Regions from separate parts of the Arthrobacter sp. 24S4-2 genome, predicted to be linked through region 2. Evidence: predicted binding sites of a transcription regulator. Region 2 holds the regulator's gene; the other holds the start of a gene.

Region 1 (4,391 bases), 450 kb from region 2:
ATTCTTGTCAGCCCCGCCAAGAATATTGACAGACCAAAACGCTGCACACCCCGGACGCCCGTGCGGCCCGCCCGTCCGTCAGAAGGCGGGGCCTCCTGGCTCGCCGAGCGGGTACTCGCGCTGGATCTCGGCGACCTTCGGGTCGTGCTCGTCGGCGCCGTAGTCCGAACTGCGGGTGATGTCCTTCCCATCGGGGAGCTTCATTGCGTGAAAAACCAGGGACAGGACGGCGGCAACGACAAGGTTTATCGCAAACGCCACGACAGCGATGTAGACCTGGATGTCGGTGCCCGGGATGGCCGCGATGGAGCCGCCAAAGTTGGCTTTCGTGACAGGATTGACCACGGTGTAGGCCGCGACAGTGCCGTAGACGATTCCGGCTGCCCATCCGCCGAAAAGCGCCCACCGGTGGAACCAGCGGGTGTAGAGCCCTGCCACGATCGCCGGGAACGTCTGCAGGATCCAGATGCCGCCGAGGAGCTGCATGTTAATTGCCGCCGACTGGTCCATGGCAATGACGAACACCAGCGCACCGAATTTCACCACGAGCGATGCGATCTTGGAGACGTGGGCTTCCTGCCTGGGTTTGGCGTCAGGCCTAATCAGATCGCGGTAAATGTTGCGGGTGAACAGGTTGGCTGCGGCTATTGACATGATCGCGGCCGGGACCAGGGCACCGATGGCGATGGCGGCCAAGGCAATCCCGGCAAACCAGTCCGGGAAGTGATCCAGGAACAGCTGCGGGACGACCAACTGCGGGTTGACGGCACCATTCAGGTCGATGGGCTTTGTACCGGCGTATATCGCCGCGTAGCCGAGCAGCGCCAAGAACCCCAACATCAAGGAGTACAGCGGCAGCACAGCGGCATTCTTCCGGATGGTATTCCTGCTCTTGGACGCCAGGACGCCCGTGATTGAGTGTGGGTACATGAACAGCGCCAGGGCCGAGCCCAGAGCCAGCGTCCAGTAAGCGGAATAACTTCCCGCGCCCGGAATAAAGACCCCAGCGGGCTTGCCGGTAGCGGGGTTCACTGTGGCCAGTTTCGCCTCAGCGGAGTCGAAGATGTTGCCCCAGCCACCGAACTTGATCGGCAGGTAGATCACCGCGACGATCACTGCCAGATAGATCAGCAGATCCTTCACAACGGCGATCAGGGCCGGAGCCCGCAGGCCCGAGGTGTACGTATAAGCGGCCAGGACAACGAACGCGATGATCAGCGGCAGGTCCGTCAGCAGCACGTTCTGCGCACTGCCCAAGCCCAGCACGGTGAGCACGGCCTTAATGCCGACCAGCTGCAGCGCGATGTAAGGCATAGTCGCGACGATGCCGGTGACGGCGACAGCAATGGAAAGTGCCTTGCTGCCATAACGGCCGCCCACGAAGTCGGCCGGCGTGACGAACCCATGCCGGTGCGAGACGGACCACAACCGGCTCATCAGGAGAAACACGATCGGGTACAGAACGATCGTGTACGGTACCGCGAAGAAACCGCTCACGGCTCCAGTGGCCCACATAGCAGCCGGAACTGCCACGAAGGTGTATGCCGTGTAAAGGTCGCCGCCGAGCAGGAACCAGGTCACCCAGGTTCCGAAACCGCGGCCCCCAAGGCCCCACTCGTCCAGGCTGTGCAGCCCCGTCGCCTCTTCCCGGCGCCACCGTGCCGCAACGAACCCCAAGGCAGCCACCAAGACAAAAAGAACTATCACAATAGTGAGTGCAACACCGCTAATCGGCCGGTCCGGAACGGCCAGCGGCACGGTGGCCCCGCTCATTGCTCCTCCTTGGCACCGGCCATGCCCCGCACGGCTTCGCGACGGCGGCGGTCCTCCTTGGTAACCAGCCAGTAGGAGATCCCCACCAGGCCCGCGGTGACCGGAATCCACGCCATCTGATACCAGTAGAAGAACGGCATACCCGCCAAACGCGGCTCATCGACCGAATACGCCGGAACAAACAACGGAACCACAATGGCGAGAGCCAACAGGATTCCGGCGATGACGTATGGACCGGATCTGGCCGGCCCGCGTGTGGGCACATCAGGACTGAACATCGACGCCTCCTCATCGAGACGGGCCCCCGGAGCGGGAAGGCTTCCCGGGACGTGCCGGCGGCCTGCGGACCGTATATCGCTGCGGTCTTAATCAGCAGGATAGACACTGGATCAATTTACCAACAGGGTAATTCGCCCCGCGTTTGCCGCCATCGTCGCGGGTGCGACGGCAACCTTCGGAAGTTCCCTCTACGTGGCCCGCTTCGCGGGGATGTGTCAGCGCTTGCGCCGGGCCCCGGCTGCGGCGAGTTCGCGTTCCAAGCGCCGGTTGGCGGCCTCCAGCTCAAGAACGGCGCGGATGCCGACCAGGTTCAGGCTCTCCTGGAGGACCGTGCTGATCCGACGCAGTGTTGCCAGATCCTGTTCACTGTACAGGCGGGTCCCGCCAACGGTCCTCCCCGGTTCCAGCAGGCCCTTCCGCTCATCCAGGCGCAGGTGCTGCTTCCCCATTCCCACTAGCTCGGCCGCCACGGAGATGGCGTAGACCCCCGCGGCATCGCCGGTGTCCGGCGCCATCTGCCCTCCTCGAATAACTCAAAATGGCCTCTTGCAGCAGAGCCCTACAAGTGCTATAAAAAATCTATCTCAGCCACGATAGATAATCTGGTTGATGGGTGATAGTAAATTAGCGATCTGTAAGGAGTGAGGAAGACAATGCTGATGCGGACCGACCCGTTCCGTGAGCTCGACCAGCTCACCCGGCAGGTCCTCGGCACCACGGCCAGGCCCGCCGCGATGCCCATGGACGCCTGGCAGGAAGGGGAAGAATTCGTTGTCGCTTTCGATCTGCCCGGGGTGGAGGTCGATTCGGTGGATATCGACGTCGAACGGAATGTCCTGACAGTCAGGGCTGAGCGCAGGAACCCGACAGGCGAGAACACGGAGCTCATTGCCGCCGAGCGTCCCCGCGGCGTCTTCAGCCGCCAACTCATCCTCAGCGACGCCCTCGATGCCGAGGCGGTGAAAGCCGGCTACGACGCCGGAGTCCTGACGCTGCGGATCCCGTTGGCCGAAAAAGCGAAACCCCGCCGGATCCAGATCGAAACGAACAACCAGCGCCAGGAAATTAATGCCTGACCCGGAGATGCCTCGCGCAGGGATGGTCCCGGACTCCGCCCGGGTCCGGGACCATTCTGCAACAGGACGGACCCAAGCCATCCACAACGGCCGGCCGGTACCGCGTCCTCTGGCACTGGCAAGTCAAGCACTCACGAGAAAATCCTCCTTCGCAAGGACGCCTTCAGAAGAGGTCAGCCACGCGAAGGAATTCATCTACGGCCCCCAGCCCTAAAAAGGCGGCGAGATGCCCGCGGCCCACATCCGGGCCATCCGATAACAGGCAGGAAGGGAACTGACATGACCTCAACACACTTTGACCGGTTCCTCCGCGAATCCCTCATCACCGGGAGGGAAACTGATGCCGGACTGTGCAAAGACGAGCTGTACGGCCTCTACACCAGCTGGTGCCTGATCAATCAGGCCACCCCCGAGCCGGCCCGCTCACTCTGGGCGGCACTGAAAGGACACCGGATCAACCCCAGTCATAACCGCCTGACCATGACCGGGCCCGCCGCCACCGACTACATCCTGGCCAGCTCCCCCAGCCTCGCCTAAGCCAGCGCCGGACAAAGGCCGGACGCCGGCCCCGCTCGCACTCCGTGCCCCTTCACGGAACCGACCAGCCCCCTTCCGGGCCCTGCGTGCGGCCGATGCCACAGCAGTACCAAGGCGTTCTCGCCGTCCATCCAACTGCCGTCCATCCAACTCAGGGATCCATTCACTGCCTACAACCCGGCGCTGGATGAGTCCGGCCAGGAATGATCGGCCGCAGGCAGGCCGCAGGGCCCCCGCGATCGTGCCCGGCGGCCCAAAAAAGCGTAGGGACGTTGGCTCGATCGCGAAGCCCTACCGGGCGGCCGCCGTCAGACGCGGCTCCTGCGGGTTACGGCGCCGAAGATTCCCAACACGATCACGGCGCCGAGGATGGACAGCAGCCAAGTCCTGAGGTCGAAAAACTCCCCCAGGCCGCCGCCGAAGATCAGCGAGCCGATCCATCCGCCAAGAATCGCTCCGACGACGCCCAGAACCAGCGTGACCACCCAGCCCCCGCCCTGCCGGCCGGGAAGTATGGCTTTGGCGATGGCTCCCGCAATCAGGCCGAGCAGGAGAAATCCGAGAATTCCCATGACGCACATCCTTTCGTTTGGACCATCAGCGCTGTAATGCCGCCATGCACATAATTTAATCAGTATGCTTAGCATCTGGCAAGGATCCGGTTTACCATGAAGTAACGAGCTGCGGGCAACTTGCTGGCGGCAACGGACCTGAGGAAGTGACATT
Region 2 (4,391 bases):
CGGTGAGCCGTTTGCCTGCACCGTCCGCTATGTCAACGGCTTCCCCGACCGTGAGCCGCTTGACGGTGACGGCGTGCCTGGCCTCGGGTCCATGCAGCACGAAGTGCGTGCCGGGGCCCTGCTGGTCCAGTGCTCCGGGGCTTGCGAAAAAGACGGGGTTGCTCACCGCTACAGGTTACCGAGCCGGTCCCGCAGCTTGGCGAAGACACCGCCGCTGGCGGCGAGTTTCCCCTCGGTGTACTGCTCACCGCGGAGTTTGGCGAGCTGCCGCAGCAGGTCCTCCTGTGCTGAATCCAGCTTGGCGGGGGTCTCCACCTGCAGGTGGACTTTCAGGTCGCCACGGCCGTAGCCGCGGAGATGCGTGACGCCGAGTCCGCGCAGGGTGATGACCTCACCCGACTGGGTGCCGGCCTTGACGTCGATTTCCTGCTTGCCGTCGAACGTCTCGAGGCTGAGTTCCGTGCCCAAGGCAGCGGCAGTCATGGGGATGCTGAGGGTCGCGTGGAGATCGTCGCCGTCACGCAGGTAGGTGGAGTCACTATTGACCCGGATCTCGACATAGAGGTCACCTGAGGGACCACCGGCCGGTCCGGCTTCGCCCTGGCCGCCGAGCTGGATGCGGGTTCCGGTGGCGACGCCGGCGGGAACCTTGACCGTCAGCGTCCGTCGGCTGCGGATCCGGCCCTGCCCGTTGCACTCGTTGCAGGGGTCCTTGATGACGGTGCCAAAGCCCTCGCAGGAGCCGCACGGTGCTGCCGTCATGACCTGGCCGAGGATGGAGCGGACCGCCCGCTGGACCTGGCCGCTGCCGCCGCAGATGTCGCAGCGTTCGGGGTGCGTGCCGGCGCGGCAGCAGGATCCCTCGCAGGTGGGGCAGGTAACGGCCGTGTCCACTTCAAGCTTTTTGTTGACGCCGAAAACTGCGTCGCGAAGGTCGATCCGGACGCTGATGAGGGCGTCCTGGCCGCGGCGTACCCGTGAGGCGGGCCCGGAGGAACCGCCGGCGCCGAAGAAGGTGTCGAAGATGTCCTGGAATGCGAAGCCCTGGCCCGCGTATCCCGCTCCGCCGAAACCGTTATCGGTGCCGTTTTCGTTGCCTGTGGTGTCGTACACGCGGCGCTTTTGGGGATCGGACAGCACTTCGTAGGCGTGCGTGACAGCCTTGAAGCGGTCCGAAGCGTCCTCACCGGGATTGACGTCCGGGTGCAAAGTGCGCGCAAGCTTTCGGTAGGCCTTCTTGATCTCTTCGCCCGTCGCTTCGGGTGAGACTCCAAGAACGTCGTAGTGGCTGCTCAAAGTTCGTATCTCTTCCTGGTTGTACTGCCTGTGATGCTTCTGCCATGTCCCGGAAGCCGGGACCCGGAGGCCGGGACCCGGAGGCCTGGTTGGCTGATACCGGACCGGTCACGGTCCGAGGATCCTGGAAAGGTAGCGTGCCACGGCACGGACCGCGGCCATCGTGGTGGGATAGTCCATCCGGGTGGGGCCGAGGACGCCAACCTTGGCGCTTGAACCGGGACCGTAGCCTGTGGCCACCACCGATGCCTCGGCGAGGCCGTCGTACGGATTCTCGCGGCCGATGCTGACGGTCACGCCGCGGGGATCCTGCGCCATCTCGCTGAGGAGCCGGAGCATGACCACCTGTTCCTCGAGTGCTTCGAGAACCGGACCGATGCTCAGCGGGAAATCAACGTTGGATCGTGCGAGGTTGGCCGTTCCGGCCATGACCATCCGTTCCTCGCGCGTGCTGCTGGCAAGCGAGTCCAGGCCCCGCGCCAGCGCCTGCGCGGCATGGCGGCGCGCCGGTTCGGAGCCGGCGACGACGGCGGGAAGCGCCTGCGGGAGAACGCTGAGCGGGGTGCCCGCCAGGCTCCTAAGGAAACGCGTGCGAAGGTCCGAGAGGGCATCGTCGCCGATGTCCTGGCCAACGTCGATAACGCGCTGCTCAACCTTTCCGGTGTCCGCGATCAGCACGATCAGGACCTGGCGCGGCGCCAGCAGCACGAACTCGATGTGCCGCACCAAGGCCCGGCTCAGGTGCGGATACTGCACCACGGCCACCTGGTTGGTCAGCTGCGAGAGCAGCCGCACAGTCCGTTCCAGGACATCGTCAAGGTCGTCGGACCCTTCCAACAGGGTCTGGATGGCGCGCCGCTCAGCCTGCGACAGCGGCTTGACGGCGGAAATCTGGTCCACGAAGAGCCGGTAGCCCTTGTCCGTGGGGATCCGGCCGGCACTGGTATGAGGCGCGGTGATCAGCCCCTCGTCTTCCAGGGCGGCCATGTCATTGCGGATCGTGGCGCTGGAAACGCCAAGGTGATGCCGTTCCACCAGCGCCTTGGAGCCAACAGGTTCGCGGGAATGGACGTAGTCCTCCACAATGGCGCGCAACACTTCCAGCTTGCGTGGTTCGCTCATTCTCCACCTCCGATCGGCTCTTCCCTGGCGGGGGCCGGGCATTGCACCAAGGGCAAATGCCGGTTCCCGTTAGCACTCGTCATGTCTAAGTGCTAACCAGTCTAATATGAGTCACCGCGTTGTTAGCATTGGTACCGCTCCGGGCGAAACTCCGGGCGCGGGACTGGACGTGAACATTCGCGAAGGCACGGCCGCCCTGATTCGCTTCTCCTGTTTATTTTTTCTAGCGCAAGGCTGTGTCTATCCGATGTCGTACCAGAACTGGGGCCCACAGGACATCTCGGCCCCCCGGAAAACGGAGCTACCCGAGGTGCCGGTGGAACGCGGCATGGTCCTGGAGGACGTGCAGTCCGGGTGGGTCGGCGCGGTCACCAGGGTGGAAAAGTCCGGCGGCATGCACATCGTGGCGCTCGAGGACCGGCGGGGGAAGTCACGCACCTTCAAGCTCGGCTACGGATTCCTGCTGGAGGGCCTGCCCATCCGGCTGATGCCGCCCGCCCCCCGCGCCCAGGCAGCGCCGGCAGGATCCAACAGGACTGCTTCGGGTTCCGTGCGCGTTGCAGGGCAACGCGCCCAAGTGGCCAAGGCCAGCCGGATCTGGGTGGAAGGCAAGCACGACGCCGAACTCGTGGAAAAGGTCTGGGGCGACGACCTCCGGGTGGAAGGCATCGTCGTCGAACCCCTGCATGGCATTGACGACCTCACGGCCGCCGTTGCCGCATTCGGGCCGGGACCCGGCCGTCGGCTGGGCGTCCTTGTGGACCACCTGGTGCAAAATTCGAAGGAATCCCGGATCGCCGACGCTGTTATGGCCTCGCCCGGCGCCGCGGGCAACGTCCTGATTGTGGGCCACCCCTATGTTGATGTGTGGCAGGCGATCCGCCCGGGCGTGCTGGGCATTGGGGCGTGGCCGGTGATTCCCCGCGGCGTGGACTGGAAGACAGGGATCCTCACGGCCTTCGGCTGGCCCCACGAAACGAAGGAGGACATTGGCCTGGGCTGGCAGAAGCTGCTGGGCGCTGTGCGGAGTTATGCGGACCTGGAACCGTCCCTGCTGGGCCGGGTGGAAGAGGTCATCGACTTCCTCACCGTGCCGTAGGGGAGGTACACAGCGCCGTGGGGGGCTGTTGAACTCTCCGAATGAGCCGCCGACCCAGTATTCTTGATACGGCGGTTGTTGCTCTTGGGCAGCGTCCGCTTTTCCGGCACCACCGCACTACTGCAATCCGAAGGACGACACCGTGGCAGAAGACGCACGTGAACAAAGGGACAATCAGGCCGGCCATGGCCAGCCCCAGTATCATGGTGTCCCCGCCAATGCACTGCCGCTGACGGCCAACGAAGACCGGCAATGGGCAACCCTTGCGCACTTTGGCGGCATCCTCGGGTGCGTGCCGTCCCTGCTGATCTACCTGATTTTCAAGGACCGCGGACCGTTTACGGCGCAGGAGTCCAAGGAAGCGCTGAATTTCACCCTGCCGCCCACCATCGCGGCCGTCCTCTGCAACATCCTGGTAATGCTCCCTGTTGTGGGCAACATCTTCGCCGTGCTGGCCACCCTGATCTGGATTGCAGTGACGTGTTTCTCCGTCGCCGCCGGAATCCACGTCAACCGCGGCCAGCCGCACCGCTACGACTTCAACCTGCGCTGGATCAAGTAACCGGCCGAACCGGTACCGGATAAGCCCAGCCAGGCTGAGCCCGCGCCGGCTCAGTCGGGAAGGAGCCTTCGGACCACGGCGTCGGCCAGCAGCCTGCCTTTGAGCGTGAGCACGAGCCGTCCCTTGAACGCCATGGCGGGATCCACCAGGCCATCGGCGATGAGCCCCGCGACGGCGTGCCGTCCTGACGCTCCGAGCCCGGCAACTTCGAGTCCTGTGCTGAGCCTGGCTTCGAGCATGACCCGCTCAACGTTCCGGGTTTCTGCGTCGAGCGTTTCCCGCCCGGCCGCCGGCGACGCCCCGTTTGCGAGC

The links. Region 2 encodes HrcA, which represses chaperone genes, less so after heat shock. Its sites were predicted from a motif close to TTNGCACTCGNNNNNNNCGAGTGCNAA; they were not measured.
Region 1: the regulator HrcA is predicted to act here: its motif matches at 2,598-2,624, upstream of FCN77_RS12380 (Hsp20/alpha crystallin family protein).

Annotation. Positions count from the first base shown of each region.
Region 1 is NZ_CP040018.1:2,705,186-2,709,576, reverse strand. Features, by position in the region: gene mctP (monocarboxylate uptake permease MctP) at 79-1,773, opposite strand; gene FCN77_RS12390 (DUF3311 domain-containing protein) at 1,770-2,051, opposite strand; gene FCN77_RS12385 (MerR family transcriptional regulator) at 2,268-2,567, opposite strand; gene FCN77_RS12380 (Hsp20/alpha crystallin family protein) at 2,706-3,128, shown strand; gene FCN77_RS12375 (hypothetical protein) at 3,408-3,665, shown strand; gene FCN77_RS12370 (GlsB/YeaQ/YmgE family stress response membrane protein) at 3,974-4,237, opposite strand.
Region 2 is NZ_CP040018.1:3,158,064-3,162,454, forward strand. Features, by position in the region: gene FCN77_RS14600 (16S rRNA (uracil(1498)-N(3))-methyltransferase) at 1-166, opposite strand, end outside; gene dnaJ (molecular chaperone DnaJ) at 169-1,296, opposite strand; gene hrcA (heat-inducible transcriptional repressor HrcA) at 1,405-2,418, opposite strand; gene FCN77_RS14615 (DUF3097 domain-containing protein) at 2,666-3,517, shown strand; gene FCN77_RS14620 (DUF4870 domain-containing protein) at 3,660-4,079, shown strand; gene hemW (radical SAM family heme chaperone HemW) at 4,130-4,391, opposite strand, start outside.